One region of the Roseateles sp. P5_E4 genome, then DNA from elsewhere that is predicted to be linked to it. Evidence: riboswitches for the same ligand, from Rfam matches in the RefSeq annotation. Region 1 holds a riboswitch; each other region holds the start of a gene.
The links. Region 1 has a riboswitch for cyclic di-GMP ahead of ACXJLH_RS05170 (S53 family peptidase). Riboswitches for the same ligand answer to the same signal wherever they lie in the genome.
Positions count from the first base shown of each region.

Region 2: it holds a riboswitch for cyclic di-GMP, as region 1 does, so the genes downstream of both, ACXJLH_RS19740 (hypothetical protein) here and ACXJLH_RS05170 (S53 family peptidase) in region 1, are expected to answer to the same signal.
Region 3: it holds a riboswitch for cyclic di-GMP, as region 1 does, so the genes downstream of both, ACXJLH_RS20485 (S8 family serine peptidase) here and ACXJLH_RS05170 (S53 family peptidase) in region 1, are expected to answer to the same signal.

Region 1 is NZ_JBFUMS010000002.1:531,225-541,727, forward strand. Features, by position in the region: gene ACXJLH_RS05160 (response regulator) at 53-763, shown strand; gene ACXJLH_RS05165 (ATP-binding protein) at 760-2,070, shown strand; gene ACXJLH_RS05170 (S53 family peptidase) at 2,105-3,913, opposite strand; cyclic di-GMP riboswitch class I at 3,963-4,049, opposite strand; gene ACXJLH_RS05175 (ATP-binding protein) at 4,213-6,300, opposite strand; gene ACXJLH_RS05180 (response regulator) at 6,297-6,863, opposite strand; gene ACXJLH_RS05185 (HD domain-containing phosphohydrolase) at 6,860-8,176, opposite strand; gene ACXJLH_RS05190 (molybdopterin-dependent oxidoreductase) at 8,332-10,503, opposite strand, start outside.
Region 2 is NZ_JBFUMS010000010.1:85,361-95,863, reverse strand. Features, by position in the region: gene ACXJLH_RS19790 (DUF4184 family protein) at 1-553, shown strand, start outside; gene ACXJLH_RS19785 (ATP-dependent Clp protease proteolytic subunit) at 625-1,221, shown strand; gene ACXJLH_RS19780 (alpha/beta fold hydrolase) at 1,228-2,124, shown strand; gene ACXJLH_RS19775 (hypothetical protein) at 2,130-2,693, opposite strand; gene ACXJLH_RS19770 (DUF1801 domain-containing protein) at 2,741-3,145, opposite strand; gene ACXJLH_RS19765 (copper chaperone PCu(A)C) at 3,149-3,592, opposite strand; gene ACXJLH_RS19760 (TonB-dependent receptor plug domain-containing protein) at 3,617-5,707, opposite strand; gene ACXJLH_RS19755 (GntR family transcriptional regulator) at 5,819-6,214, shown strand; gene ACXJLH_RS19750 (ABC transporter ATP-binding protein) at 6,211-7,098, shown strand; gene ACXJLH_RS19745 (hypothetical protein) at 7,098-8,549, shown strand; cyclic di-GMP riboswitch class I at 8,682-8,772, shown strand; gene ACXJLH_RS19740 (hypothetical protein) at 8,867-9,691, shown strand; gene ACXJLH_RS19735 (SRPBCC family protein) at 9,842-10,285, opposite strand; gene ACXJLH_RS19730 (flavin reductase family protein) at 10,376-10,503, opposite strand, start outside.
Region 3 is NZ_JBFUMS010000010.1:233,047-243,549, forward strand. Features, by position in the region: gene ACXJLH_RS20465 (hypothetical protein) at 1-427, opposite strand, end outside; gene ACXJLH_RS20470 (ParA family protein) at 482-1,246, opposite strand; gene ACXJLH_RS20475 (antibiotic biosynthesis monooxygenase family protein) at 1,292-1,624, opposite strand; gene ACXJLH_RS20480 (B12-binding domain-containing radical SAM protein) at 1,624-3,534, opposite strand; cyclic di-GMP riboswitch class I at 3,821-3,911, shown strand; gene ACXJLH_RS20485 (S8 family serine peptidase) at 4,023-6,182, shown strand; gene ACXJLH_RS20490 (sensor histidine kinase) at 6,242-7,831, shown strand; gene ACXJLH_RS20495 (ATP-binding protein) at 7,828-9,240, shown strand; gene ACXJLH_RS20500 (GMC family oxidoreductase) at 9,278-10,503, opposite strand, start outside.

The sequences.
Region 1 (10,503 bases):
TGTCATTGTTTTCCGGCAAGGTGGGGCGCGGGCTTCTCCCTAACATCCCCCTATGAGCCGCATCCTGATCGCCGACGACGAGGCCGAGTTGCGCGGCCTGCTGCAGCGCTACCTGACCGAGCAGGGGCACAGCGTGCGCGCCGTGCCCGATGCCGCCACCGCCGCGCAGCTGCTGGCGCGCGAACGCTTCGACGTGCTGGTGCTGGATTTGATGATGCCGGGCGAGGACGGCCTGTCGCTGTGCCGCCGCTTGCGCGGCCAGGGCGAGACCATTCCCATCCTGATGCTGACGGCGCGCGGTGACCTCGTCGACCGCGTGCTGGGCCTGGAGATGGGCGCCGACGACTACCTGGCCAAGCCCTTCGCCCCGCGTGAGCTGCTGGCGCGCATCCAGGCGATGGTGCGTCGCCAGCAGCAGCTCGGTGCCCACCTCGGCCCTGCGGGCGAGGAAGCGGTGCGCTTCGGTGACTTCACCCTCTACCCCACGCAGCGCCGGCTGGAGCGCGCTGGCGCGGCGGTGGAGATCAGCACCGTGGAGTTCCAGCTGCTGCGCGCGCTGGCCAGCCAGCCCAACCGGCCGCTGGGCCGCGAGAAGCTGCTGGCCCTGGCGCATGGCGACGAGCACGGCGTCAGCGACCGCAGCCTGGACGTGCAGGTCATGCGGCTGCGCCGCCTTGTCGAAGCCGACCCGAGCACACCGCGCCACATCCAGACTGTGTGGGGCCTGGGCTACGTCTTTATTCCTGAGCCGGGCGCGCGATGAAGTTCGGCCTGTCCACGCTGTTCGGCCGCAACCTGTGGCTCATCGTCTGCCTGATCGTGCTGGGCCAGTTGGTCAATGCGCTTGCTTATGCGCAGTTCGTCGCCCGGCCGCGCCTGCAGCAGTCGGCCGAGGCGACCGCGCGCAGCCTGCAGGCCGTCGCCGAAGGCATGCGCCTGTTGCCCGAGGCCGAGCGCGCCGGCTTCGTGGATCGCTTCAATGCGCGCGCCGGCTCGGGCCAGCAGCAGCGCTTGCTCGACCGGCCGACCTGGGTGGAGCGCGGCTTCCTGGCCGAACTGGCGATGCAACTGGGCCTGGAGCGCGGCGAGCTGCCGTGGCGGCGCGAAGCCAACGGCCTCATCGCGGTGCAACTGCCTGGCGCGCCGGCCTGGCTGGTGCTGCCTGCCGTGCAGCCGGCCCACCATTTCGCGCGCACCTGGCTGATCGCCAGCGGCGTCAGCGCCGTGCTGGCCTTGCTCGGCGCCTGGTTGATCCAGCGCCGCATCAACCGCCCGCTGGCCCGCCTCGTCGACGCGGCCCGGGCGGTCGGTGCCGGCCAGCGCCGCTTGCTGCTGCCCACTGACGGCCCGGCCGAGACCGCGGCGCTGGCGCGCGGCTTCAACGACATGGCCGAGGCCCTGGCGCGCGACGAGGAGGAGCGATTGCTGATGCTGGCCGGTTTGTCGCATGACCTGCGCACGCCGCTGGCAAAGATTCGCCTCGCTAGCGAGTTGCTGCGTGGTTCTTTCGATCGGGCGGGCCAAGGGGACAGGGAATTGCTCGACACGCTGGACCGCAGCCTCCACGGCCTGGACGGGCTGCTGACCCAGTTCCTCGACTACGCGCGCGCCGCCCACCCCGCCGAGCAGGAGCTGCCGGCCGTGGACGTCGAGCTGCGCGAATTCCTGGCCGAGACGCTGGCCCTGGCGCCGGGCCTGCCGCAACCGCTGCTGGCCAACGGGCAGGCAGTGCATCGGCGCGCACGGCCGCAGGCGTTGCGCCGCCTCGTCCTCAACCTCATCGCCAATGCGCAGAACCATGGCGCGCCACCCATCGAGCTGGCCTGCGGTGAATACGCCGGTGCCGCCTGGATCGAGGTGCGCGACCGCGGCCCGGGCATCGCGCCGGCCCGGGTCGACGATCTCAAGCGCCCCTTTCAGCGCGGCGACACGGCGCGCGGCGGCAAGCCCGGCTCGGGCCTGGGCCTGGCCATCGTCGAGCGCATCGCGCGGGCCGAGGGCGCCGAGCTCAGGTTGATGCCACGCGATGGTGGCGGCCTCATTGCCCGTGTCAGCTGGTCTGGATCGTGACGAAGCAGTATTCGAGCAGTCGCCAGTGCTGAGTTCAGCTCGCGTTGATCGTCACCGTCACGTTGCCCGTGCTCGTCTGGCCGAGGTTGTCCTTCAGCGTGATGACGAGGTTGGTGCGGCCGGCTACCGGGTTGGCCCAGTTCAGGGCGAGGCCGCTGCTGGTGGCCGAGAAGCTCATGCCGCTGGCGGCGCCGCTGATGCTGATGCTCAGCGAGCTCGCGCCCGGCGCCGAGTAGCCGATGGTGGCGGCGAGAGCCTTGCCGGCCGTGCCGCTCAGGCTGGTGGTCGTCAGCGTGGGGCCGCTGCTGGTCGTCGGCGTGGGGGTGGTCGTCGAGGTCGTGACGCTGGCGCCGCTGAGGCTGATCAGCAGGGCGCTGACGTTGGGCGTGCCCCAGCCGGTGGGCGTGTCATAGCCGGCCTTGGCGGCGCAGCTCGTGCATGTGCCGTTGCTGCCGCTGGCCACGTCCTTGAAGGCGGCGGCGTACTGCGTCGGCACGGCGCCGATCTGCTGGTAGAGGGCGGCATGAGGCTGGCCGAGCAGGGCCTTGCTGGCGGCGGCGCGCATCGCGTTGGCCACGGCCAGCAGGCCGGCCCATTGCGGCGTGGCCAGGCTGGTGCCACCGGCGCTGACCCAGCGCGTCGTCGTCGTGCCCTGTGCAATCAGCGCCACGTACTGGCCGGAGTTGGGGTCGGCGTTGAAGGCGACGTCGGCGACGGCGCGCTTGGCGTAGCCGCCGATGGTGCCGCTCTGGTAGCTGGGCAGGGCCACATAGGCGCTGGTGCCGCCGCCGGTGCCGGTCCAGGTGGTTTCGCTGCGCGCACCGCTGCTGTAGCTCAGCGTGGTGCCGCCGACGGCCACGACGCGGGTCGACACCGAAGGCCAGGACACGGCCGCGCCGTTGTCACCGGTGGCGGCCAGGTAACTCATGCCGGCGGTGGTGAAGGCGCTGTCATAGCTCGACGTCCAGCTGCCCTCGGCGGCGCCGAAGCTCATGGACACGACGCCAGCGCCCATCTTGTTGGCCAGGGCCACGGCCTTGGACAGGCTGCCGACGCCGGCGTCCGGCGCTTCGATGAGGACGAGGCGCGCCAGCGGTGCCGTCGCGTGGGCCCATTGCACGTCCAGCGCGATCTCGGTGGCCCAGCCGCTGTCATAGGCGGGCGCCGTGGCGGTCAGGGCGCCGGCGGTCGTGCTGTAGGCAATGACCAGCTCGCAGCTGGACGCGGAGGCTTTGGCCAGCGGCAGGCTGGCGTTGGCCGCCAGGGTGCGCGAGCTGCAGGTCGGCAGCGCGAACTTGGTGTTGAAGGCGGCCAGTTCGGCGGCGATGTTGGGGTCGTGCTTGGCGTTGACGATGTAGATGGTCTGGCCGGCGCCGAGCTGGGCGGCCTGGGCTGCGGTCAGGCCGGCGGTGCTGGCGGGCAGGGCCGGCTGCGCGTAGGCGGCGCGGATCTGTGCCGGCGTATAGGTCGTCACCGCAGTGGACGTCGCCATCGGGGCGGCTTCGCCTGCACCCGCCGCGAAGGCGCGAGGCCGCATGGCGTCGTCCAGGCGGTCGCGCGTCAGGCCTTGGGTGGCGACGCCGGCCAGGGCGTGGCTGCGGTGGGGTGCGGCACCGTTGTCGGGTTCTTCGAGATCGACGGCGGCGGTGTGGAAGCTGGGCTGAGCCTCGACGCTGGCGGCGGCGCCATCGGCAAGATCAACGGTCAGGTTGATGACCGAGGCCGCCTCGCTGACCTGGACGGTCGGGCTGTCGCTGCTGCCACCGCCACAAGCGGTCAGCGCCGCGGCGGTCAGCAGGCTGAAGGTCCAGGAAGTCCAGGAGACAGGGCGGGTACTGCGCATGGCCGGGTTCTCGTACGAAGGAGGGCCACGCCGATCAAGACCTGCCGGTCTTGGCGGCCCCGCTGCCGTGGCGCTTGCGCGCTGTAGGCCGGTGGCTTTGCGTCCCCGCCTTTCGACGGGTTTGCCCTCTGGGTTGTGAAACAGGTTCAGTCTAGGCGCCGGGGTGCCGAGATACGGGGCCCGACAAAGGCGCTGCGTGACTTCTGACTCGGCGGGCAGCGCGAGCTTTCGATGCCGCCAGTCTGCGTTTCGTGAGTTACTGCCCTGTGGTTGCTTTGTGTCACGCAGGACACAAAAGCTCAGGCGGGCTGCGGCGGGTGCAGCGGGATCCAGACCGTGAAGCGCGTGCCGACGCCGGGTTGGGAATCCACTTCGATGCGGCCGCCGTGCTTTTGCACGATGGAAAAAGACAGGGACAGGCCCAGGCCCGTCCCTTGGCCGACGGGTTTGGTCGTGAAGAAGGGCTCGAAGATGCGCCGCTTGACCTCCTCGCTCATGCCGCTGCCCGTGTCTGCGATCTCGATGCGAACCCAGCCATCCTCGGCGCGCGTGGTCAGCGTGATCGTGCCGCGCTCCTTGATGGCATGGGCCGCATTGACGATCAGATTCATGAAGACCTGGTTGAGCTGCGCGGCGATGCAGTGCACCGGGGGCAGCACGGCATAGTCCTTGCGAACCTCGGCCTTGTACTTGACCTCGTTCATGACGACGTTGAGCGTCGAGTCCAGCCCGGCATTGAGGTCGGCGTCCTGCCAATCGGCATGGTCGACGCGCGAGAAGTCCTTGAGGTCCTGCACGATCTTCTTGACCCGCGACAGCCCCTCCTCGCTCTCGTCGAGCAACTGGGGCAGGTCCTCCTGCACGAAGCTCAGGTCGACGGCGGCATCCACCCGGTCCAGCTCTTCTCGCACATCGCCAGGCAGCGCGTCGGCCGGCGTCTTCCTCAGCAGTGCGAGCAACGCGAAGACAGGTTGGACATAGCCGCGCAGCGAGCCGAGGTTGGAGCTGACAAAGCCGATCGGGTTGTTGATTTCGTGGGCGACACCGGCGGCGAGCTGGCCGATGGAGGCCATCTTCTCGGCCTGCAGCAGCTGGTTCTGCGCTTCCTCAAGCCGGTTGTTGGTCTGCTTGATGCGCTCGTAGTTGAGCTCCAGCTCACGCTGCACGCGGCGCACCTCCGTGCGGTCCTGCAGCAGCCACCAGGTGCCCGCTGTCGGCTCCTCGGGATTGGACACGTAGGCAATGATCTGCACCCACAGCGTGTTGCCGGCCAGCGTGCAGACCTCCATCTCGTGCAGCAGCGAGCCGCCCCGCGACAGCACCGGGATGGCGATCTGGCTCAGCGCTTCGAAGTCTTCATCGCTCTTGAACAGGCGGCGCGTCGGCAGCCCATGGGGCGGGACGTCACCGAGTTCGAACATCTCGATGAACTTCTTGTTGCCGCGCTGGATCTGCTGATTGGCCGTCGCGATGATGCCTACCGACGCGTTCTCAAGAAAGGCTTCGAGTTCATGGTGGGTGCTCAGCAACTCGGCCGTGCGGTCCGCGATCATGTTCTCGAGTTCGTTGCGATGGCGGCGGAGTTCGTCCTCGGCCTGGCGCCGTCGCGTGATGTCCTGGAGTGTCTCGATGGCGCCGACGACTTCCCCGTGGGCATCGACCAGCGGGGCGGCCGTGAAGTAGAGCCAGCGCCCCTCCCGGCCGAAATTGGGGAAATAGCCCTCGACCTCGTAGGCGTTGGCGATGTGCGGCGAGGGTTGGCAGTGCCGGCCGTACAGGCGCTGGCGCTCCTGCTCGACATTGCCGTCCAGGATCAGGTCGACCAGCAGCGGCCTGGCTTCGGGGTAGAAGGCGCGCCAGGTGTCGTCGCGGCCCAGCATCTCGGAGGCGTCGCGGCCGGTGAGCTGGGCACAGGAGGCGTTCCAGTGCGTGACGCGGTGAGACTTGTCGATCACGAGCGTGGCCACCGGGTTGTTCTCGAGGATCTGGTAGAGCACGCGGCCGATGTCCAGCAGGCTGGTCTGCACGTGGCGGATGTCGCTGAGGTCCTGCCCGGTCAGCACCGCACAGGGTTGGCCGTCGAGCATGACGCGATGCGCCTTGACTTCCAGCACGCGCAGCGAGCCGCTGCCCGTCAGCGCCTCGATCTCGATCGCGGGCAGCTCGCCTTCCTCGGCCAGCGCCCGCTGGCCATAGCGCTGCAACTCATCGGCGAACTCGGGCGCTGCCCAGCCGTGCGGCGGCATCTGCTGCAGCGCCTCCAGCCCATAGCCCAGCAGGCGTTCCATCGCCGCGTTGGCGAACAGGATGCGGTCCGATCCATGCACCAGGACCGACGCACTGACGGCCTGCAGCGCGAGGCTGAAGTCGACCGTCAGTGCGGTCACCACTTCACCTCTTCATCCGGGTCCTCCAGGATGAACGAGCCGTCGCTGCCCCATTTCACATGGGTGATGCCGGGTTCGAGCCGCTCCAGGCGGCGCAGCTCCGCCTCTTGGGCGGTGAGCACGCCCATCTGCTGGCGCACCTGGTCAGCCAGGCGCTGGTTCTCCATCATCAGCTCGCGGATGCGCAACACCTGGCGCACGGCGCTGAGCAGGTCGAAGTCGGCCCAGGGCTTGGAGATGAAACGGGCGATCTCGGCCTCGTTGATGGCCGCCACCAGCGCGTTCAGGTCGGCATAGCCGGACAGGATGATGCGCCCGCAGTCGGGCTGCACCTGACGCAGTTCGCGCAGGAATTCCACGCCGGTCATGCCCGGCATGCGCTGATCGGAGATGGCCAGTGCGAAAGCGCACTCGCGCGCCCGCGCCAGAGCCACGGCGCCGTCGGTGAAGCTTTCAACGTCATAGCGCGCGCCGCCGGTGTCCTTCAGCCCGTTGCGCAGCAGGCGCTGCAGCGCGCTGAGGATGTGAGGCTCGTCGTCGACGAGCAGGATGCGTTCGCTCACGTCGCACCTCCTTCAGGCAGCTTCACGAAGACATGCAGCTTTGCGCCTTCACGGCCGGCGAATTCGCGCAGCTGCCTGACGACCCGGTTGTCGAAGACGAAACCCGCCGCCAGCAGCAGCGTGCCCTGCGGCGACAGCAGGTCGCGGGACAGCACCATGCCCGGCATCACTTCGTGAGGCTGCAGCTCCCGGTCACGCGGCTTCTCGGAGGGCTCGTCCTTGAGCGCCAGCTCGAAGGCCTCGACAACAGCCTTCTCGTAACGCGTGCCGGCACCGCCGAGGATCAGCGAATGCGCCTCGGCCGCCGAATGGCGCTTCAGCGACAGCCGGCCGGACTGTGCGGCGTAGTAGTCGCAAGCCACGCTCACCACCTGCGCGCCGAGCGGCACCTCGTCGCCGCTCAGCGCATCGGGGTAGCCCTTGCCGTCGATGCGTTCGTGGTGCGACCGCACCAGGCGCGCCACGCGTTGCAGCCGCCCGAGCGGCAGCAGCGCCGCCTCGCCATTGAGCGGGTAGCGACGGTACAGGGCGAGCTCATCGCTGGACATGGCCGAGAGCGGCTTGCGCAGCATCGTGTCCGGAAGGCCGATCTTGCCGACCTCATGCAGCAGGCCGGTGATGTAGATGTCTTCCTCTGCCGCTGCACCCAGGTTGAGCCGCCGCGCCGTGCGGCGAGCCAGGTCGGCCACCTCGCGTGAATAGCCCGCCATGCCACCACCACGCAGCTCGATCAGACCTGAGAACACGTTGATCGACAGCAGGAAGTTCTCCTGCAACTGCGCGAACGAGGTCTCCAGCATGGCGTTGACCTGTTCCAGCTCGCTGGTCCGCGCCTTGACCCGCGCCGCCAGGTCGGTGTTCAAGGCCTGCAGTTCGTCGTTCTGCCTTTGAGTCAGCAGCTGCAGCGCGCGGTTTTCCTTCTCCAGCCGGCGGCGCTCCAGGCCGTCCTGCACGCACATCACCAGCTCGCGGTCGTCCCAAGGCTTGGCGATATAGCGGTGGATCTGCCCGCGGTTGATGGCTGCGACGGTCGAGCCGATATCGGCATAACCCGTCAACAGGATGCGCCCGACGGTCGGCCAGCGCTGGTGGACCTGTTCGAGCAGCGCCGCGCCGTCCATCTCCGGCATGCGCATGTCGGACACGACGAGATCGACCGGCTCGGTCTCGAGCATGGCCAGTCCGGCCTTGGCGCTTTCGGCCAGCAACACCCGGTAACCCTGGGGCCGGAACAGCCGTCGCAGCGCACTGAGGATCGACACCTCGTCATCGACGAACAGCACGACCGGAGGGTCGGCAACTTTTGCATCCATCAAATCGCTCCCGCTGGCGGATGCGTCGCGCCATCGCCGTCCGTGGCGAGCGCGCCAGGGACGACCGCCGCTTTACTGGGAGTTTAGGCAGGTCGGCCCGGCGATGCTTGACAAGTTGTTCGCAAAATGTGGCGGGTCGTCGCGGTCCCGGCAGGTCAGGCGGGTGCAATCTCCACGGCGATGCCGCTCAGCACTGCATTGCCGCTCAAAGGGTCCCGTGCCGCGTCGTCCAGCAGCTCGTTCATGTTGACGCCCGGCCGCTCGCGCGCCACGCCGAGCTGCACGCCGTCCAGGTCATGCCCCCAGCCATGCGGCAGGCTGACCACGCCGGGGCTCATGTCGGCGCTGCGCTCGACGCGCGCGATCAGCTCACCGACCGCGCTTTTGATCCGGGCAAACTCGGCCAGGCCCAGGCGATCCGCGTCACCCGGGTTGACCAGCAGCGTGCAGCGGTCCGGCCCCTTGGCCAGCACCGGCAGGTTGTGCATCCAGCTGTTGCCCGAGCGCGTGTCGCGCCGGCCGATGAGGCTGAACTCGGGCGCGGCCTCGGTCTTCACTTCTGCCAGGTCGGCCAGCACCGAGGGCGGCGCGAGCTCGATCCTGCCGCTGGGCGTGCGCAGGACCTCGGGAATGCGGGCGGTGAGCGCACCGAGGTCGATGCCACCGCCTTCGACGGTGCTTGCCGCTTTGACCTTGGCGAGGTTGATGCCGTCGGGCTTGCGGCCGAACTGGTCGCCATAGGGGCCGACGCGCAGCTGCAGGTCGATCAAGCGCTCGGGGCCGCGCCAGGGTCGCAGCGCGGCGAGGATGGCCGGTGTGTTGTCACCGGCAAAGCGCTTCACGTCGGCCTCGATGGCGTCGTCGTCGAGCTGGGCCACGTCGACTTCCAGGCCGCGGCCTTCGAGCAGGGCACACAGGCGCAGGATGGTCTGCCACTCCTGCGGCGTGCCGGCCGGCGCGTCGAACACCGGGCCGGAGAAGCGCGCATGGTTGCGATGGCTGAGCTGTGGGAAGGCGACGTCGAAGTGCAGGTCCTCCAGCGGCGACAGGCCGGGCAGGATGACGTCGGCATGGCGGCTGGTCTCGTTGACGTAGATGTCCAGGCTGAGCATGAAGTCCAGCTTCTCCAGCGCTTTGGCGATGCGCGGGCCGCCGGGGGCCGACAGCACCGGATTGCTCGCGATGCTGATCAGCGCCTTGATCTGGCCCTCGCCGGCGATCTCCATCTCTTCGGCCATGACGGTGATCGGCAGCTCGCCGAAGACCTCAGGCGCGCCGGACACGCGGCTATGGCGCCGGCCGGTCGTGATGCCCTTGCCACTGCCGGGCTTGCCCTGGGTATTGGACGCGAAGGCGGCAGCCTTGGCGAACATCGCACCGCCTTCGCGGTCGAGATTGCCGGTCAGCGCATTGATGAGGTCGACCAGCCAGGAGTTGACCGTGCCGAAGCGCGTCGTGCAGGTGCCGATGCGGCCATAGACGGCGGCGCGCGGCGCGCTGGCGATCTCGCGGGCGATGCGACGCTGGACCTCGGCCGGGATGCCGCAGCCGGCGGCAGTGACCTCGGGTGCGAAGGGCAGCAGGGCGGCGCGTACTTCGTCCAGACCGTTGATGTGATCGGCCAGCCGACCGAGCTTCAACAGGCCCTCGTCGAACAGCGTGTGGGCGATGCCGGCCAGCAGCAGCGCATCGCCGCCGGGCCGGATGGCCAGATGCTCGTCGGCCGCCGCGGCCGTCTCGCTGCGGCGCGGGTCGACGACGACGATGCGGCCGCCGCGCGCGCGCATGGCCTTGGCCTTGCCGCGGTAGTCCGGCACCGTCCACAGGCTGCCGTTGCTGATCATCGGGTTGCCGCCGAGGATGAGCAGGTAGTCGCAGCGCTCGATGTCGGGCAGGGGAATGGACAGCCAGTGGCCGAACATCAGGCCGGCGCTGAGCTGCTTGGGCATCTGGTCCAGCGTCGATGCGCTGAAGGCATTGCGGGTGCCCAGTGCCCGCACCAGGCGCGGCGTGTAGGCCAGCAGGCTGACCTTGTGCGCGGCCGGGTTGCCGATGGTCAGGGCCACCGAATCCGGGCCGTGCTCACGCCAGATCGGCAGCAGGCGTTTTTCGATCTCGGCAAAGGCCTCGTCCCAGCTCGCCGGCACAAACTTGCCGTCGCGCTTGATCAGCGGCGTGCGCAGGCGGTCGGGGTCCTCGTGCAGGTCCTTCAGGCTCACGCCCTTGGGGCAGAGATAGCCGTGACTGAAGACGTCGTTGTCGGCGCCGCGGATGCTGATGACCTTGGCACCTTCGGTTTTCACTTCCAGCCCGCAGCAGGCCTCGCA
Region 2 (10,503 bases), on a different contig from region 1:
GCGGTGGCCGCGCCCGCTGACCGTGCTGCTGCCCGAGCCTCACCGGTCGTTGGTGCGCGGTGAGCTACAGCCGCCGCCGCGAGCGGCCGTCGCGCGCTGGGCGGTCGCCGTGCTCTCCATCCTGCTCGGCGCGGCAACCCACCTGCTGTGGGACCTCTTCACCCACCCCGTGCCGCCACTCACCGACCTGCTGCCCTGGCTGGCCCAGCCGCTGCTGACCTTCCTGGGCCGGCCGCTGACGGTCGCCCGGCTGCTGCAGCACCTGAGCACCGTGGCCGGCGCGCTGGTCCTTGCCGTCGCCTACGCCCGGGTGGTGCGCCGGCAGCCCGACCGCACGGAAGCGCCGGACCCGCGGCGCGCCCGCGTGCTGTGGGCCTGCCTGGCGGTGGCGCTCGCGGTCGGCGCACAGTCCGCCTGGGCCCTTACGCCCGACACGCTGCCCGGCTACCCGATGCGCCGGCTGGTGCGCACGGTCGTCTGGAGCACCAGTTGCTTCGCCACGCTGTTCGTCATCGGCAGCGTCGCCTGGTGGCGCCGCCTGGGCGACGCCTGACCCTTGAACCCATATTCAACCCGCTCCCGCATCTCGCGGTAAGGTATCGCCCTTAACCCGGACCCCCGACCATGCAACACCACACCCTCGCCGCCGAAGACAAGGCCGCCAAGAAAGACGCCCCCGAGAAGATGGAAGAGCAGCTGCTCTTCAAGGGCCGCTTCGTGATGATCTTTGGCGAGATCGACGACAAGATGGCGCATGCCACCTGCCGCCGCCTGCTGGCGCTCTCGCAGGAATCGGACGCGCCGATCACGCTGCTGATCTCGTCGCCCGGCGGCCATGTGGAAAGTGGCGACGCCATTCACGACATGATCCGCTTCGTGCGCGCCCCGGTGAACGTGATCGGTACCGGCTGGGTGGCCAGCGCCGGCACCCACATCTACCTCGCCGTGCCCAAGGAGCGCCGCTTCGCGTTGCCCAACACGCGTTTCATGATCCACCAGCCTGCCGGTGGCGCTGGCGGCCAGGCCAGCGACATCGCCATCCAGGCCAAGGAGATCCTGCGCGCGCGTGAGCGCCTGGCCACCACGATCTCGCGCGAGACCGGCCAGCCGCTGGAGCGCGTGCGCTCAGACATCGAGCGCGACTTCTGGATGAGCACGGAAGAGGCCATCGCCTACGGCCTGGTGTCGCGCGTCATCGAGCGCCAAGTGGACCTGGGCTGACCCGCGATGCGTGTCTCGGCCAACGGTGTGCAGATCGAAGTGGACATCCACGGCCCGGACAACGGCGAGCCGTTGGTGCTCATCATGGGCCTGGGCATGCAGCTCATCGCCTGGCCCGAGGGCTTTGTGGACGAGCTCGTGGCCCGCGGCTTTCGCGTCATCCGCTTCGACAACCGCGACGTCGGGCTGAGCCAGCCCTTCGATGAACTCGGCACGCCCAATATCCCGATGGCGGCCCTGCTGCACACGCTGCGGCTGCCGGTGAAGGCCCCCTACCAGCTCAGCGACCTGGCGCGCGACACCGTTGGTGTGATGGACGCACTGGGCATTGCCAAGGCCCATGTCTGCGGTGCATCCATGGGCGGCATGGTGGCCCAGCATCTGGGTTTTTCGCATGGCCAGCGCCTGAAGAGCCTGACGCTGATGATGACGACCAGCGGCGACCGCAGCGTGCCCAAGGAGAGCCTGAAGGTGCGCCGTGCGCTGCTGTCGCGCCCGCGGCCGGCCACGACGCCGCAGCAGAAGTTCGAGAACGTCCTCGACCACTACGCCAGCCTCTACGGCATCATCGGCAGCCCCGGCTACCCGCCCGAACCCAGCCAGTTGCGCGAGCGCCTCGCGAGCGGCGTGAAGCGGTCCTTCCGGCCTCAGGCAGTCGCTCGCCAGATCGTGGCCGTTGCCGCCGATGTGCACCGCGCCGAGCGGCTGCCACGCATCACGGCGCCCACCCTCATCGTCCACGGCGAGGACGACGCGCTGATCCCGGTCGCCGCGGCGCACGACCTGGCCAAGCGCATTCCCGGCGCGCGGCTGGAAACCATTCCCGGCTGGGGGCACGACCTGCCGGAGGTGCTGTGGCCGCGGCTGGCCGCTGAAATCGCGGCCAATGCGGCCCGGGCCTGAGGGCCTCAGCCCTCGGCGCCGCCCAGCTGCTCGACCGCCTCGTAGGCCCTGACCGCAGCGTCGGCCTCGGCGGCGCGCGCGGTTTTCTCCGCCTGGGCGGCGGCCTTCTCGTCGGCCAGCTTGGCCTCGTAGGCCTGCCGCTCCATGGGGGAGACCGTGCCATCCTCGTCGGTATCGGCCGGCTCGTACGTCGGGGTGGTGCTGGTGCTGACCGCGGGCGTCTCGCGGCCGGCAGGCGCCGCACCGCCTGCGCCGCCGCCGCTGGCATCCGCCGGGGGCGCCTTGGGCGCGCTGGCCTGGAGTTGCTGTGCTGTCACCTGGACGTCGCTACCATCGTCCGGCCGGGCCGGCAGGCTCTGGGCACTGGGCGCCGCCTGGGCGGCCTGAGTGACAGTGCCGGCTCGCTTCGCGCCCTCTGCCGAGATATTGACGACCACGGCCTGCTGGTTGCCGCTGTCCAGCTCCTTGGCGGGCTGCTCGGTGCGGTCGACGGAGGCGCCGCCAGTCAGGGAACTGGCCGGGGCTTGGGTGTTGACGGCGGCGACCATGGGCAACTCCGGAGTAATCATGTGGTATCGGCAACCCTGGCCAGAACTGAACGGGCTTTACGCCCGCTTCACTGGCCCGCGACGCTCGCCCGCTGCGGGTTGCCCAGCTCGGCATTGAGCGCGACGGCCGCTTTCACCAGGGCCAACGCGGTGTCGCGCTCGAATGGCGTGTCCTCTTGCAGTTCCAGCGTGCGCAGCTCGAACTTGCCGCCACCGCGCATGCGGGGCTCCAAATGCAGCAACCGCTTGCCTCGCCAGAAGCCGAACAGCACGCGCTCGGGCTCGGCGCGGATCAGCAGCACCGGGCCGTTGCTGAAGTAGACGAGGTGGCCCCACTTGAGCTTCTCCTCCAGGCCGGGCGCCGCCTCCAGCACGGCCGCGCGCAACGCCACCACCTGGGCCTGTTGCCAGCCGCCGAGCGCGGCGACATAGCCGTCGGGGTCGGCGGCATCAACGATGTACATCTTGGCCATGCGTCAGCGCGCCTGCGCCTTGATCTCGACCGTCGTGCGCTGCTTGTCCTCGCCCTCGACGGTCAGCGTCAGCGGCACGGTCTCGCCGGCCTTGATCGGACCCTTGAGGCCCATCAGCATGACGTGATAGCTGCCGGGCTTGAGCGCCACGGCCTGACCGGCGGGCAGCGGCAGCGCATCGACGGCGCGCATCTTCATGACGCCGTCGTCCATCTTCATCTCATGGATCTCGACCATGGCCGCCACTGGCGAACTGGCCGCCACGACCTTGGCCGGCTTGGCCGAGGTCAGCTGCATGAAGGCGCCGGTGGCCTTCTGCGGCGCGACGGTGGCGCGCACCCAGGGGTCGTCAACCTTGACTTGAGCCTGGGCGGCGAAAGAGGCGAGCAGGGCAGAAGCGAGCAGCAGGCGGCGCATGGTGAAGGGCGGGAACGCTAAAGCCTGCATTGTGCGCAGTCCTTCGAGCAAGGGCTAGAAGCGGTACAGCCCCTGCAGCCAGAACCAACGCCCGGCCAGCGGCAAGTCGTTGGGCAGCACGCCGCCGGGCAGGGTCGGCTCGCGGGCGTCGGCGTTGAGCGCATTGCGCAGCGAGCCCGAGACTTCCCAGCCGAGGGTAGCGGCCAGGCGCCGCACGGTCAGGTCGACGGTCGTGTAGTCGGCCACTGGCGGCCGCGCGTCGCCCGCCGCGCGCTTGCGGTCGGCGACATGGTTGGCCTGGCCGCTGACGAGCCATTGGTCAGGCAGGCGCCAGTCGACGCGCAGGTAGTGATGCTGATGCGGCGCATAGCCGGCATCAGCACCGGTCGCGCGGTCGGTGGCGCGTTGCAAGGCCAGGTGACCCGTCACGCTCAGCTGCCGCAGCGCGTCCCACCGCAGCTCGAACTCGCCGCCACGGCCCTTGAGCCGGCCGACGTTGCGGTAGGTCGCACCGGTGGCCGGTGCCGGGTTCGCAACGACGCGCACGATGTCGACGGCGTCGAGCCGGTAAAGGCTCAGATTGAACTGCAGCTCGGCGCTCGGCGCCCAGGCGAGCACGAACTCGGTCGTCTTGATGCGCTCGGGCCTGAGGTCCGGGTTGCCGGTGCTGACCGGGTTGATCGTGTACTGCTCGCTGAAGCCCGGCGCGCGGAACGCTCGCCCATGCATCAGCTTGGCCGTCACGTCGTAGGCAGCCTCCCAGACCAGGGCCAGGCGCGGATTGGTGGTGCCACCGAAATCGGAGTAGCGGTCATGGCGGACGCCGGCGGTGAAGGTCCAGTCGGGCGCGACGCGCCATTCGTCCTGGCCGTAGACATAGTTGCTGTCGCGGCGAGCCGGCCGGATATGGGGCTGGATGGCGTTGTAGTCGATGACAGGCCCGGTTGGCACCGGCACGCCGGTCGGCGTCAGGATGAAGTTCTTGTGCGTCTCGGCGCGGTAAAGGTCGGTGTCGTCGTGGCCGACGCCGATGCGCAGGCTGTGGCCTTGGAACCCGCCATACACCGCATGCGCGTCCACGCGCCACATGCGCTCCCAACGCGCCGGGCCGCCGATCATGCCGTCGGGAAAGAGATTCGGTCCGATGCGGACGCCGGCCGGAAACAGGACCAGGCCGCGCGGCGTCTGCTCGTGATAGTTGTGCAGCGCCGCGCTGAAACCGGCGGCCCAGTCGGGTGCGAGCTGCGCGTCGGTCCAGCCCAGATCGGCCATCAGCCGGTCCATGTCGATCACGCTGTCGGGGTCGAGGGCCGAGTTGACGCCGGCGCCGGTGCCGGCATTGCGGCGCACGACCTTGTTGACGCGCAGCCGCCACTTGTCCCAGCCGAGTTCGAGACCTGCATCAACGGCATCGTGGCCAAGATTGGCCGGCCCGGGAGCGCGGCTGGCGTGGGTGCCAAACAGGTTGTCGAGCCGCGTCGCGCCGTCGGCCGTGATCGTCGCGCCATGGCCATCGGTCGCGCCGATGCGCAAGTAGGCGGCGAGCACCAGCGGCCCGAGCTTGCCGCCATGCTGGAGCCAGGCGTCGCGGCTGCGGAAGGAGCCGCCGCGCAGGCCAGCCTCGGTGCCCCGCAGATCGGCCGGGCCCTTGGTCACGATATTGATCACGCCGGCGAAGGCGTCGGCACCGTAGAGCGCCGAGCCGGGGCCGCGGATGACCTCGATGCGCGCGACGTTCTCCAGCGGCAGGCCAGCCCAGGTATTGCCCTTGTCGCCCGTGTACGCGGTCTTCATCGGCTGGCCGTTGATCATCAGCAGCACCTGCACATTGAGCGGCTGGCTCAGCAGGCCGCGCACGCCATAGAGCGGCGTGTACATGATCGGGCCGTAGCTGACATGCAGGCCCGGCACGGTGGCCAGGGCCTCGTCGAGATCGGTCGCGCCTATCGCCGCGATGTCCTGCGCCGTGATGACGGTTGCCACGGCCGGCGCACGGCGCAGGGGCTGCGCGCTGCCGGTCGCGATGCTGATGGTGCCCTTGTCGCCATAGGCCAGGGCCAGGTCTTCATCGATAGGTTCGGCACCGACACCCGCCGCCGCGAGCATCGAGATGACCAGCCAGTGCCGACGGTGTGTCTGCATCATGAGGGTCTCCGCGGGCCGAGACGCAAACCATCGTACGCCCGCGCAGACAACAAACGCTTGACATCAACTGTCCACGTGTACTATCGTACTGATACACGTAGGCAGTTAACGATGGATCCCACCCATTTCGTCCACATCAACACCGGCTCGCCCGAGCCCATCTACCGCCAGCTCATCGAGCAGGTGAAGCGGCGCGTCGCGGCCGGGCAGCTGAAGGCGGGTGACGAGATCCCGTCCGTGCGCGAGCTGGCGCAGGCGCTGGCCGTGCACCCCATGACCATCTCCAAGGCCTATTCCCTGCTGGAGTCCGACGGCGTGTTGGAGCGCCGCCGCGGGCTATCCATGGTGGTGGCGGCGCAGCACCAGCGCGCCCAACCCACTGCCGACCGCGTCGAGCTGCTGCGGCCGACGCTGGAGAAGGCGGCCGCCGAAGCGCGGCAGCTGGAGCTCCCCAAGACCCAGGCCCTTCAGCTGTTCAAAACCATCCTCGACGAGACGCAAGCATGACCGCCTCCTCCGCCCACTTTCCCCACTCCGACACCGCCACCGCCGAACTCGCTGGCGTCAGCCTCGCCTATCCCAAGGGCAAGGCCGTGCTGAAGGCGCTGGACTGGACGTTGCAGCCGGGCCAGGTGGTCGGCCTGCTGGGCCGCAACGGCTGCGGCAAGACGACGCTGCTGGAGACGCTGCTGGGCCTGCGTGAACCTCAGCAGGGCCGCGTGCAGCTGTTCGGCCAGGACGCCGCGCGGCTGGATGACGCGGCGCGCGCCCGCATCGGCTATGTGCCCCAGCAGAGCGACCTGTTCGAGAGTTTCACCGCGGCCCAACTGCTGGCCTACTTCAAGAGCTTCTACCCGCGCTGGAACGAGTCCAGGGTCGAGGGCCTGCTGTCGCGCTGGGATATCGCCCGCGACAAGCCCATCCGCAAGCTCAGTGGCGGCCAGCAGCAGCGCCTGTCCATCATCCGCGCGCTGGCCCACGACCCCGACCTGCTGGTGCTGGATGAGCCCGTCGCCAGCCTTGACCCCGTCGGCCGGCGCGACTTCCTGCGCGAGCTGGTCGACCAGGTGCTGGACCGCGGCACGACCGTCGTGTTCTCCACCCACATCCTGTCCGACCTGGAGCGAGTCGCCTTCAACCTCGCTTTCCTGAGCGGCGGCCGCATCGCCCTGCAGGCGCCGCTGGACGAGCTGCTGGAGCAGGTGCGCGCCTTCACCGGCACCGTCACCGAACTGGCCAGCCTGTTCGCGCGGCTGAACGCCCAGCCGCTCAAGCGCACGCCACTGGAGGCCGGCCGCGAGCGCGTGCTGGCGCGGCTGCCGGCCGGCGTGAGCGCGCCGCTGGACGCACAGGCCGTCAACCTCGAAGACCTGTTCGCGGAGCTGACGTGATGAAAGCCGCCCCCTACAGCCAATTGCTGCTGGCCTTCTGGCGCCAGCGCGATCGCGAATCCCCCTGGGGCCGCCGGGCGCTGTTCGCCCTCGCCGTGCTGGGCCTGGCGCTGGGCGTCTACCTGGCGCCGCAGCTGGCGATGCCCATGCTGGCCCTTTCGGCGGCACTGGTGCTGATGTCGCTGTGGATGGCCATCATCGGCAGCCTCATGCAGCAGAACCATCCCCATGCCGCGCGCTTCGTGCCCGGCCATCTGCGCCAGACGCTGGAGTCCGCGCTCGCAGCCTGGGCCGGCTTGTCGCTGGGCAGCGCAGCCCTGCTGTGGCTTTGCCTGCCGCAGATGCCCTCCTTCGCCCTGCTGCTGCTGGGCGCCGCGGCCGTGCTGGTCTTCATGGGCTGGGCGACGCGCGAATGGCAGCTCTGGCTGGTGATCCCCTTTGGGCCGATGCTGTTCTTCGGCACCGGACTGGATCGGCGGCTGGCGGCTCTGAGCACCGCGCTGCGCGAGCTGTGGCTGGCCCAGCCGCTGTCCGTGCTCGCGCTGAGCCTGCTGGCCCTGGGCTGGTCGCTCACGCGGCTGTTCGGCAGGGGCGATGCGGCCCATGCCGAGGCCTATGCCCGCCTGGGCCGCATGCGCCGCGCCGCCGAGGACAGCATGCAGGGCAAATACGCCGGCGCTGCCGCCTTCGGTCGCGTGGGCGAATGGCTGAGCCAGCCTTTTGCGCTCGCCGTGTCGGCCTGGCAGTGCCATGTCGTCGCGCAGGCCGAACCGACTGGCCAGAGCGCCATGCGCCGCGCCGAGATCGTGCTGCATGGCCGGCAGCACTGGCTGCACCAGAGCCTGGGCGCCGTGATGGCCGTGGGCATCGCCGCGCTGAGCTTCTTCATCGCGTTTGCGCTGGCCGGCCAGGGCCTGCAGGACAACTGGACCAAAGGCGCCTACGGCATGGCCATCGGCCTGGCGAGCATCGGCTTCAACCCTTGCTTCACCCTGCCCAACATGCTCTGGCACAGCCGCCGCGAACAGGCCCTGATGCGGCTGCTGCCAGGCCTGCCGCAGGGAGAGGCGCTGAACCGCGCGGTTGCGCTGATGCAGTTGCGCCACGCCCTGGTTGCCTGGGCGCTGACGACCGCCGGCCTGGGCCTGCTGGCCTGGGCCGCGAACAATGCCGCACTGCTGTGCCTGGCCTTTGGCGCCCTGCCACTGAGCACCGGCTGGCTGCTGCGCGCGCCTTCGCGCATGAAGTCGCCCACGGCCTGGACCACCGTCGTGCCCATCCTGGCCTTCATGCTGATGGGCTGGGGCATGTTCCTGCTGCAAAAGGATCTGGGCGCGCCGCTGCCTCTGCTGGCAGGCATCAGTGTTGCGCTCAGCGCCGCGCTGGGCGCATGGCGCTGGCGCACGCTGAGCGCTGCGCCAACGGCCTTGCCGGCCGGTCGCTTGAGCTGAAAACGCTCGGCGCAAGCCCGCCGCAAGCTTCAAAAACCGCTCGTCGCGGGCCTCGCGCCGCTCGCCGGTCGGGGGTCTCGGTTCGTGAACTGACGCACGGACAAGACACGGCTTACATCCGCACACTGCGTCCCATGCAGTCGGCAAACCCGTCGAAAGGCGGGGACGCAAAGCCACCGGTCTTCGTGCTCTGACAGGAGCAAAAGACAGCGGGGCCGCCCTGGGCGGACAAGGACATGTCCGCAGCGTGGCACACGGGGAGGTGCCGGCTACTGCCCAGTAGCCCCACCCTTTGCATCAACCCGAAAGACCACGCCATGAAGTACCAAGCCATTGCCTTCGCTGCCCTCGCCCTGTTCGCCCAGGCCAGCTTCGCCGCCGACCCGACGGCCCAGCTCACCGGCCTCGTGCGCATCGTCAAGAGCGACGGCCAGACCGTCCTCGCCCAGGCCGCGCCCATGCTCGTCGCCGCCAACGGCACGGCCACGGGCGCCATGCCCCAGATCACCGTCAGCGAGAAGGATGCCTTCATCTCCAGCCTCGGCCGCTGCGCCTTCAACTTCAAGTACGACGAGGTCAGCGCCTCGGCCGTGGCCACCAGCACCAACCGCATCTACAGCAACGACACGTTGATCGCGCAGAACACGCAAATCGCGCTGACGCCCAAGGTCGTCAAGACGATCTGGACCCAGCCCTATCTCTTCGCCGGCGCGAACAACGTGAAGGTCGTCGTCAATGTCGACGGCGTGCCGAGCACGGGCTGGGTGCGCATCAACGTGAGCGGCACCTGCGGCAAGCCCGCCGCGGCACCAGCTCCGGCACCCGTGGCCGCGCCGCCCGCACCGGCCCCGTCGCCCGCTCCCGCACCGGTCGTCTATGTCCAGCCCGGCTCGGGCGACTGGAACAACCTCAACAACGCCTGGGGCTACAGCAACTACGCGGCAACCCAGCTCAAGGGCAAGGGCTATGCGAAGTACGCCGAGATCGTGCGCCTGAACGCCGCCCTCACGACGGCGATCAACGCCAAGAAGATCTCGACCGGTGACTACGGCAGCCTGATGGCGGCCTGGAACGCACTGATGGCCGACCCCGCCTTCAAGGCCGCGATGGCGGCCATCGTGCCGACACCAGGCGTCAAGTAAAGACCCCTCGTCCAGTCCCGCTCCGCTGAACACGAGCGGGCCTAACCGGCCCCCCGAGGGGGCGGCGATGCTTGGCGGCATTGAGCCGCAAGCACATCGCCATGGCGGGCCGGCTAGGGGCGGCCCGTCGCTCGGCCCGAGCGCACCACGTTACTGGTTGATTTCCGGCTCGGCCAGCTGGGCCAGCAGGGTCAGCGACTCCTGCCAGCCCAGGTAGCAGGCCTCGGCCGGGATCATGGCCGGGATGCCTTCCTGCTTGATGTGCACCTCGGTGCCGCAGAACACGGCGCGCAGCTCGACGGTCGTCGTCATCTCACCAGGCAGGTTGGGATCGTCGAAGGCTGCCGTGTAGCGCAGCTTCTGGCCGGGCACCAGCTCCAGGTAGCGGCCACCAAAGCTGTGGCCGCCGCCGGTGGTGAAGTTGGTGAACGACATCTTGTACGTGCCACCCACCTTGGCATCCATCTCGTGAACGGTGCCGGTAAAGCCATGGGGCGGCAGCCACTTGGCCATGGCGGCCGGCGTCGTGAAGGCGCGGTAGACGCGGTCGGGCGGGCAGCGCAGCACGCGGTGCAGGGTGACGGTGTTGGTCATGGTCGATTCCGTGGTTGGACAGAGGATGGCCCTCTGTCATGACGACGATCAGAGCCCGACCGGATCGACAACGCCAACCCGGAAAAAACCCTAGATCGGCAACTCGGTGAAATAACGGCCGCCGTGGAAGATCAGCGGCTGAGCGCCGAGCCGGGACGAGCAACGCTCGACTTCGCCGACGAAGATGACGTGGTCGCCCTCCTCGTAACGGCTGCGGT
Region 3 (10,503 bases), on a different contig from region 1:
CCAGCGGCGCGCAACCGGCTTCAGCTTCCAGGTAGACAACGCAGCTCAGGTCGGCCGGCCAGTGGTTGTGCGGGGCCGTGTAGTCGGCCTCTTCGTAGATGGCGCCCCAGCAGTGGGTGACGAGCAGGTCCAGCCCGAGCGAGTCGAGCTCGCCCGACCAGGCCTTGGGCGCGGCCGCCTTGGCGATCTCGACGACGCTGGCGCACAGCGGCAGCAGCTTGGCATTGAGCATGTGGCTTTTCCACGGGCTCATGTACACCGACTTCACGTTGGACTCGGGCGATTGCGGGTGGCTGACGCGCAACTCCTCGATGGCCTCGCGCGCCAGCTGCAGCCGGTCCGCGATCGGGCCCAGCTCGGCAATGATGACGGGCAGTTCGGTCTGGACGCTGGCGCCGACGATGCGTACGGAGTCGGAAGTGCTCATGCCGCGATTCTGGCCCTCGCGGCGCGCGGCCAAGGCCGGAAAAACCGGCCCGCTTCAGCCCAAAGCGTCGTACAGCGCCTGCATCTCCTGCGTCAGCTTGTGCCGCGCATCGAGATGAATCATGGGCCGGCTCAGCTCGTGCGATTCCTTGACCTTGACGCTGCTCGACAGATACGGCTGCAGCACCGGCAGGCCCTCGTCCAGCAGCTCCTGCACGACGCGCTGCGGCAGCGAGGCGCGGGCCTGGAACTGGTTGACGACGATGCCCTCGACCGACAGCTCGGGCGCGTGGTCGGCGCGGATCTCTTCAACGGCCTCCAGCAGCCCATACAGCGCGCGGCGCGAGAAGTCGTCGCAGTCGAAGGGGATCAGGCAGCCCTGGGACGCGATCAGCGCCGAGCGCGTGTAGAAGTTCAGCGCCGGCGGCGTGTCGATCCAGATCTCGTCGTAGTCGTCGGCCAGCGGCAGCAGCGCGTCGCGCAGCTTGTAGATCTTGTAGCGGCTCTCCAGCTTGCCGTGCAGCTCATCGAGCTCGGCGCTGGCCGGCATCAGGTGCAGGTTCTCCCACGGCGTCTCGACGACGAACTCGGTCGCGCCAGGTGCGCGCACGCTGAACTTCAGCGTTGACTCGAAGAATTCAGCCGAGCCCGGTGCGCCTTCATCCAGCGCATCGCCCATCAGGTAGCGGCTGGTGTTGCCCTGACGGTCCAGGTCGATGACCAGCACCCGCTTGCCCGCTGCCGCGGCAATCGCCGCCAGGTTGCTGGTGATCGTGGACTTGCCCACGCCACCCTTCTGGTTGAACACCACACGCCGCATCGCCGCCTCCGTTGCTGGATGCGGCGATTGTGCACTGCACAAAAGTCAGTGGGCCGGCGTGGTTTCGGCGAGCGGATGGGCGATGCCGCCATCGCCATAGGTGCGCACCACCTCGGCGATGACCACCTGGTAGCCCCTCAGCCATTTGGCCTGGGCCTGCTTGGCCTCGCGATGCGCGGGGTGGCTCATCAGCTGCTGCAGGGCCTCCATCGAGTCCCAGTAATAGACGTTGGAGATCAGCCCGTTCGCTGCGTTCTCCCAGGCTTCCTCGCCGAGGTAGCCGGGAATGGCGCGGGCGATGGCGGCGATGCGGTCGTCCAGCGCGAAGAAATCGGCGTCGTAGTCGCCCTTGGCGAAGGTGAAGGTGGAGGTGTACATCAGGTGATTGTCGCCAGGGCGCGCTCGACGAAGCGGCGCGGCACTGTCGTCTTGGGTACGCGCACCGGGAACCAACTGCGGATATCGCTGTCCACGCCGATGCCGTGCATGAAGTTGTACAGGCCCTTCTTCAGCCCCTGGCCAAGGCCGTCGTGGTCGGTGGGCGTGGGGTCGATGAAGGCGACGTCGTTCTTCGCAAAGCGGCCATCGGCGGGCAGGGGCTGTAGCGTGACGCCGTATTCCGCCGGGTTCAGTCCGACGGGCGAATGCACCGTGCAGGCGAAGCGGTGGAAGAAGCCGCTGTGGATGCAGCCGTTCTCGAACAGCTGGCGCACGTATTCCAGCGCGTCCACGGTGTCCTGCGTTGTCTGCGTGGGGAAGCCGTACATCAGGTAGGCATGCACCAGCACGCCGGCGTCGGCAAAGGCCTTGGTCACGCGCGCCACCTGCTCGATGGAGACGCCCTTCTTCATCAGCTTCAGCAGCCGGTCCGATGCCACCTCCAGCCCGCCCGAGATGGCGATGCAGCCGCTGTCGGCCAGCAGCTGGCAGAGCTCGGGTGTGAAGGTTTTCTCGAAGCGGATATTGCCCCACCAGCTGATGGCCACGCCGCGGCGGATCAGCTCCTCGGCCAGAGCCTTGAGCGCCTTGGGCGGCGCGGCTTCGTCGACAAAGTGGAAGCCCGTCTGGCCCGTCTCCTTGACGATGGCCTCGATGCGGTCCACCAGCACTGAAGCCGACGCGGCCTCGTAGCGCGAGATGTAGTCCAGGCTGACGTCGCAGAAGCTGCATTTCTTCCAGTAGCAGCCATGCGCCACGGTCAGCTTGTTCCAGCGGCCGTCGCTCCAGAGCCGGTTCATCGGGTTGAGCATGTCCAGCAGCGACAGATAGCGGTCCAGCGGCAGGCCGTCCCAGGTCGGTGTGCCGACGTCATCGAAGGGAATGTCGGGCTCGACGAAGTTGGTGTACCTGACCTCCGTGCCGTCGCGCCAGAAGGTACGCACCAGGCGCGTCTTGGAGCGCTTGCCGGCGACGTGCTCCAGCAGCGCCAGCAGTGGCCGCTCGCCGGCGTCCAGCGTCACGTAGTCGACAAAGTCGAAGACGCGCGGCTCGGCCAGTTCGCGCAGCTCGGTGTTCACATAGCCGCCGCCCAGCACGCAGACGACCTCTGGCCGTGCGGCCTTGATCGTCTGGGCGATGCGCAGGGCGGCGTAGACCGAACCAGGGAAAGGCACGGACAGCAGCACGACCTCGGGTTGGTGCTGTTCCAGCGCGGCCAGCGTCAACTTGTGCAGCGTGCGGTCGACGAGATTGGGCGGAGCGGCCAGGGCGGTGGCCAGCGGGTCGAAATGCGCTTGGGCCGCGGCTAGGGATTCGGCATAGCGGACGAACTCGAAGCGTTCATCCACGGCGTCGCGCAGCACGTCGGCGAGGTCGTTCAGGAAGAGGGTTGCGAGGTGGCGCGCGCGGTCCTGCAAGCCGAGGGCGCCAAACGCCCAGGCGAGCGGGTCGCCGCCGTCCTCGTCGACATAGGCGTCCAGCGAGGCGAAGCGCGCGCCCTCGGGGAGGAAGGCGCGGGTGTTGATGCGATGCGCCAGCGTCGGGTCGCGGCCCTGCAAAAAGCCGAGGACGCGCGGCGTGGCGGCCGCTATTGCGTCGAACTCGGCAGCGAACCAGGCGGTCTGCGGCGTGCGCTTGGCTTCGGGCAGCGCCAGCACGGCGTCACGCAACTGGGCCAGGCCGGCGGGCGTGAACAGCTCCAGCACCAGGGCCAGCGCCAGGTCGACCTGCTGCGCGTCGATGTCGCGCGAGCGCAGGAAGCCGGTCAGGTAAGCGGTGGACGGGTAGGGCGTGTTCAGCTGCGTCATCGGCGGGATGACGGAGAGCACGCGGGGAGACTGGCGAAGCATGGGCGGGATTGTCGCGGTGTAGCGTGGTGCGACATGGCTAGCAAACCGCCTCGCATCGCGCGAGGCGCGGGCAGCCGGCGACTTCTGTGCTGTGGTCCTCTGTAAAAGGTCGACTTCTTCCATACGGCCGGAGCGTGATCGGATGGGCGATGCCTCACAACCTAACTGACCGGTTTCACGCGTCGCTGTGAGGCTGGATCATGGATGTGTAACGGTGGCCGGACGGACCCGGAAGCGCCACTTGTTCACAGCGTTAAGCCGCGATTTCAAATACATTCTTTTTCACTGATGACAAAGGCACACCCGAGCGAAAGCCGGGGTCGCAAAGCTTCCGGTCTAAGGCCCGCCTGGCGGGTTACGACAGCGGGGTTGCCAAGGACAAGCCGCCGGCAGGTGCCGTCGACATGGCAGCTCTTCCGTCGCCGGGATGCGGCGCGACGCCCGACCGGGCGTGTGCGTAGGAATCAGCGCAACAACGAAAGCTGTCCATGAAGTCCACCACGCTCCCTCTTCGATTCGTAGTTCTGATCGAGTGGCGCCTGCACGCGGCGCTTGCGCTGCTGCTGACGCTGGCTGCATTGCTGTGGCCTGCACTGGCGCAGGCTGCACCGCGCGACAAGATTGCCGCCGATCTGCGCCAGGCCGTCGATTCGGCCGCTGCGCCTCGCCAGCGCTGGCAACAGGAACTGGCTGGTCGCCGCTACGTGCATACCCTGGTCGTCAGCGACGGGCGGGACGCCGAGCTGGTCGAGCTCCGCCGCGCGGTCGTGGCGGCGGGTGGCACCGTCTACTGGCGCTACCAGTCGGTGCCGGCGCTTTTCGTGACCTTGCCCGTTGACAAGGTTGACGCGCTCGCTGCGCGGCCGGACGTGCAGAGCATCTCGCCGAACCGGCGCGCGGCCCGCACGTTCAGCCTGACCGAGGCCTCCACCGGCGCAGCCGACGTGCGTGCCGCCACGATCGGCGCGGCGCGGGGCCTGGACGGCTCGGGCGTCGCCATCGCCGTGCTGGATTCGGGCATCGCTGGGAACCACACCGCGTTCACCGATGGTCAGCGCTCGCGGGTCGCACGCGCCGTCGACTTTGAGAAGGTGACGCAAGGCGGCGCGGACCGCGCCTGGCAACCCGGCGTCGACCGATCCGACGCGGCGCTCGATGAACGCCCCCAAGCGGCGGGCGGGGCGGATGCATATGGCCACGGCACGCATGTCGCGGGCATCGCTGCAGGCCGCTCGACGTCGCGTCTGCCCGAGTCGAGCGGCATTGCGACCCAGGCCTCGCTGGTCGACGTCAAGGTGCTTGACAGCCGCGGCGAAGGCGAGCTGAGCGATGTGCTGGCCGGGATCGACTGGGTCATCGCACATGCGAAGCAGCAAAACATCCGCGTGCTCAACGTGAGCCTTGCCGCCGATTCGACCGAGTCGTATCGGACCGACCCGCTGTGCGGCGCTCTGCGCGGCGCGAGTGCAGCCGGCCTCGTGGTGGTCGTGGCCGCCGGCAACTACGGCACGGACGCCTCCGGTCAGGAGCGCTACGGCACGATCAGCTCGCCGGGCAATGAGCCCTCGGTCATCACCGTGGGATCGGCCAACACGCAGGCGACTGCCTCGCGCAGCGACGACGCAGTCAACCATTTCAGTTCCCGCGGGCCCACCCGCGGCGGCCTGTTCCTGCCCGACGGGCGCCGCGTCGCCGACAACCTGCTCAAGCCGGACCTGGTGGCCCCGGGCAACCGCATCGTCGGCCCGATGGCGGCCGGCAGCACGCTCGCCACGGACTTCCCCTCGCTGTCGGCGCCCTATGGCGGCACGGCGCAGCCGCGGGGCCGCGAATTGATGGACCTGAGCGGCACTTCGGTCGCTGCGCCGGTGGTGTCCGGTACCGTGGCCCTGATGTTGCAGGCCAACCCCGGCCTGACGCCCCCGTTGGTGAAGGCGATCCTGCAGTACACCGCGCAGGCCCTGCCAGGCGCCAACCTGCTGCAACAGGGCGCCGGCCTGTTGAACGTCGACGGCGCGGTGCGGCTGGCCGGTGCGCTGCGCAGCGATCTCGCCACGGTCATCGCCAGCGGCCGCATCGCGGCGGGTGCGCCGCTGCTGGCGCCGGGCCAGGTGATGCCCGCGCCGGTGTCGATCATCGGCGGTCAGTCGGTGCCCTGGAGTCGCATCATCTTCGCCGGCGGGCGCCATCTCTACTCCGGCAGCGCGCTTTTCACCCGCTACCAGCCGGTGTACGACCCGGGCCTGTTCTGGGTGGGCGGCAGCGCGGCGCGCCTGATCGTCCAGATCCGCCCGGGCGTGGCGCTGTCGACGATCATGGCGTCTCCCGTGCCGTCGGGGCAGCGCTTCCTGACCGACGGCGTCATTGCACTGAATTCGCTGGTCGGCCGCAGTTCGCTGCTGGGTCGCACGGGCGTCTTCGTCCCCACCGCGACGCTTTCCGGCTGGCTGGCATCGGGCAGCGGCGTGGTCCTCAGCGAAGGCGTCGTCCTCAGTGAGGGTGTGGTGCTCAGCGAAGGGGTCGTCCTCAGCGAAGGCGTGGTGCTGAGCGAAGGCGTGGTGCTCAGCGAGGGTGTCGTGCTGAGCGAGGGCGTGGTGCTCAGCGAGGGTGTCGTGCTCAGCGAAGTTGCCCGCACCGGCGAACGATGATGGTTGCTGCAGGCGCCGAGCCCGGAGTGAGCTGGCCTCGGCGCGTCCATCAGGCACTGATGCCGGACTACAACCGCAAGGCGGCGGTGTATTGGTGGGCGGTGGTCTGCATCGGTGTAGTGGTGCTCGCGCACTCGTTGCGCCACGTCGTGAGCCTTTCGCCGGATGCCTGGTTGCGCGTGGTGGGCGGCACGCTGCTGGCGATGCTGGCCGGGCTGGTGCCGGTGCGGATTCCGCGTTCAACGAACTCGTTCACCGCTGGCGAGATCTTCATCTTCCTGCTGCTGCTGCTGAACGGGCCGGAGGCCGCGGCCGTGGCGTCGGCAGCGGAAGCGCTGGTCGGCGCCTGGCGCACCTCCAAGCGCTGGACCAGCCGCATCGCCAGCCCCGCGATGGCGGCCATTGCCATGTTCAGCGCCGGCACCGTGCTGCACGTCGCACTGGGCGAATTGCGCAACCATCAACTGGAGAGCGACAGCCTGATCCTGCTGGGCGCGATCCTGTTTGCGCTCGCCTACTTCGTGCTGAACACCGTGATGGCCACGGCAGTGCCACGGCTCAAGCGCAACGAGCCGCTGTCGGTCCGGGCATTCGTCGACGCATTCGGCTGGCTTGGCATCGCCTACGCGGGCAACGCCTCGGTGGCGACATTGCTGTTCCTCAGCTTCCGGCAGTCGGGCATCGTCGTCGTCGTCGCGGCCACGCCGATCATCGTGATCCTGCTGACGACCGGCCACTTCTTCTTTCGCCGCGAGGAAGCGGCCGAAGCGGTGCGCAAGGCGCGCGAGCAGCAATTGGCGCAGAAGCAGGCGCTGGAGAACGCGCGCCAGTCGGGCATGGCCGAGATCGCCACCAACGTGCTGCACAACGTGGGCAATGTGCTCAACAGCGTCAATGTGTCGGCCGAGTTGATCAGTGGCAAGGTCCGCGGTTCGGAGGCGGCTGGGCTGGCCCGCGCGGTGGCGCTGCTGGACGCGCATGCGCAGGACCTGGGCGACTACCTCACCCGCGACGCGCGCGGGCTGCTGCTGCCAGGCTATCTGAAGCAACTCTCGGTGGCGGTGGCCGAGGAGCGCCAGCAGATCCTTGACGAGCTGGCGGCGTTGACGCGCAGCGTGCGCCATATCAAGGAAATCGTGGCGACGCAGCAGTCCTACGCCGGCGCGTCCAGCATGGTCGAATCGACCCGCATCACCGATTTGATCGAGGATGCGCTGCGCATCGACACCGGCGGCATCGGTCCTCTGCGCGTGGAGCGCGAGTTCGAGGATGTGCCGGCATTGATGCTTGACAAGCACCGCACGCTGCTGATCCTGGTGAACCTGATTGGCAACGCGCGCCATGCGGTGCTGCAGGCGCCGCCCGACGTCGGGCAATGCATCGTGGTGCGGGTACGGGCGGTTGAAGGGGATCGCCTCCAGGTGGCTGTTGCCGACAACGGTTGCGGCATCGCGCCGGAGAATCTCACGCGCATCTTCGCGCACGGGTTCACGACCAAGCAGGACGGCCACGGTTTTGGCCTTCACAGTTGCGTATTGGCAGCTCAGGAGATGGGCGGTACGCTGACTGCCCACAGTGACGGCCCCGGAACCGGGGCCACCTTCACGCTTGAACTACCGCTGACCGCTGCCACGGACACCCAGGCATGAACTCCTTCGAGAACCGTCGCGTCCTGCTGGTCGACGACATGCCGACGATCCATGCGGACTTCCGCAAGATCCTCGCGCCCGAACTCGGCGCCGCGTCGGCGCTGGAAGCCGCCAAGGCGGCATTGTTCGGCGACGAAATCACCGCAGCCGCCCAGCCCTTCGAGCTCGACTCGGCCTACCAGGGCCAGGAAGGCCTGGCCCGCGTGGTCGAGGCGCTGGCGCAGGGCCGGCCCTATGCGGTGGCCTTCGTCGACATGCGCATGCCGCCCGGGTGGGATGGCGTGGAGACGGTCGAGCGCCTTTGGCAAGCCGACCCGAGGCTGCAGGTGGTCTTCTGCACCGCCTACTCCGACGCCTCATGGGAGGAGGTGCTGCAGCGCCTGGACACCCGCGGCCGGCTGCTCATCCTGAAGAAGCCCTTCGACAACATCGAGGTGAGCCAGCTGGCCAACGCGCTGGCTGCGAAATGGCAGGCCACGCAGCAGGCTGCCGCGCAGATCGATCAACTTGAAGCCGCGGTGGCCGCGCGTACCACCCAGCTGACGCAGGCGAACGCGGCGCTGCAGGCGGAAATCACGGAGCGCAAGCAGCTGGAGACCCAGCTGGTGCAATCGCAGAGCCTGGCGTCCATCGGGCAGCTCGCCGCCGGGGTGGCGCACGAGATCAACAACCCGATCGGCTATGTCTTTGCGAACCACGGCACGCTGGATACCTACCGGGAACAGTTGTTCGGGCTGCTCGGCGCCTACCGCGCGGCCGAGGACCAGCTGCCCGCGAGCCTGGCCGCATCGCTTGCAGCACAGCGGGAGCAGGTGGGCCTGGACTATCTGCACGACGATATGCCGGCGCTGATCCAGGAGTCGCGCGAGGGCCTGATGCGGGTTCGCCAGATCGTGCAGGACCTGAAGGATTTCTCGCGCGTCGACGCCGGGCAGGAATGGCAGCGCGTCGACCTGCACGCGGGCATCGAATCCACGCTCAACCTGGTCGCTGGCGAAGTGCAGCACAAGGCCGACCTGGTGCGGGAGTTCGGCCGGTTGCCGGACGTCGACTGCATGCCGTCGCAGATCAACCAGGTGGTACTGAACCTGGTCGTCAACGCAGCCCATGCGATCGATAGCGGGGTGCGCGGCACGATCACGCTTCGAACCGGTTGTGAAGGCGACGCGCATGTGTGGCTGGAAGTGGCCGACACGGGCTGCGGCATGCCGCAAGAAGTGCTCGGGCGCATCTTCGAGCCCTTCTACACCACCAAGCCGGTCGGCCAGGGCAGAGGGCTCGGGCTGTCCTTGTCCTACGGCATCGTGCAAAAGCACGCCGGGCGCATCGACGTGCACAGCCAGGTCGGCAGCGGCACGACGTTCCGCGTCACGCTGCCGATGCGGCGCGCCGAGGCGACGCCGGGCTGAGCGCGGTGACTGGGGCCCAGGTCGGTGCGCCGAACGGCTACTGCGCCAACCACCCCGCCAGCTTTTCCGCAATCATCAATGTCGGCGAATTCGTATTGCCGCTCGTGATCGTCGGCATCACGCTCGCGTCTGCGATGCGCAGCCCGCTCACGCCGCGCACGCGCAGCCGCGAGTCGACCACCGCGCCGGGGTCGTCCTTGCGGCCCATGCGGCAGGTGCCCACGGGGTGGAAGATGGTCGTCGCGATGTCGCCGGCCAGCCGCGCCAGTTCCTCGTCGGTCTGGAACTGCGGGCCCGGCTTGTATTCCTCGGGCTTGAAGCCGGCCAGCGCCGGCTGCGACACGATGCGGCGCGTCAGCTTCAGGCTTTCGGCCGCGACGTGCCGGTCCGCCTCGGTGGACAGGTAGTTGGGCCGGATGGCCGGCGCCACCGTCGCGTCGGGCGAGGTGGCGAGCACCGTGCCGCGGCTGGTCGGGTTGAGGTTGCAGACGCTGGCCGTGAAGGCGTTGAAGCCGTGCAGCGGTTCGCCGAAGGCATCCAGCGACAGCGGCTGCACGTGGTATTCCAGGTCGGGCCAGACCTTGTCGGGGTGGCTGCGCGTGAAGGCGCCGAGCTGGCTGGGCGCCATGCTCATGGGCCCGCTGCGGCGCAGCGCGTATTCCAGGCCGATCATGGCCTTGCCGAGCAGCGAGGCCGAGCGCGTGTTCAGCGTCTTCGCGCCGTCCACCTTGTAGACGGCACGGATCTGCAGATGGTCCTGCAGATTGGCGCCCACTCCCGGCAGGTGCTGCTCGACCGTCAGCCCCAGGCTCTGCAGCAGGTCGGCCGGGCCGAGGCCGCTGAGCTGCAGGATCTGCGGCGAGCCGATGGCGCCAGCGGCCAGGATGACCTCGCCGCCGACGTTGAGCCAGGGCTGTTCGACGCCATGAGGTGTCAGCACCTCGACGCCGCTGCAGCGCAGGCCCGTGTCATCCTTGAGCAGGCGCAGCTTGCGCACCTGGGCGCCCGTCCACAGCTCGAAGTTGGGTCGCCCAAAGGTGGTCGGCCGCAGAAAGGCCTTGGCCGTGTTCCAGCGCCAGCCCTTCTTCTGGTTGACCTCGAAATAGCCCACACCCTCGTTGTTGCCGGCGTTGAAGTCGCTCGTGGCCGGGATGCCGGCTTGGGCGGCGGCGGCGGCAAAGGCGTCGAGGATGGGCCAGCGCAGGCGCTGTTGCTCGACCCGCCACTCGCCCTTGTGGCCGTGCACGGCGGCAAAACCCTCGG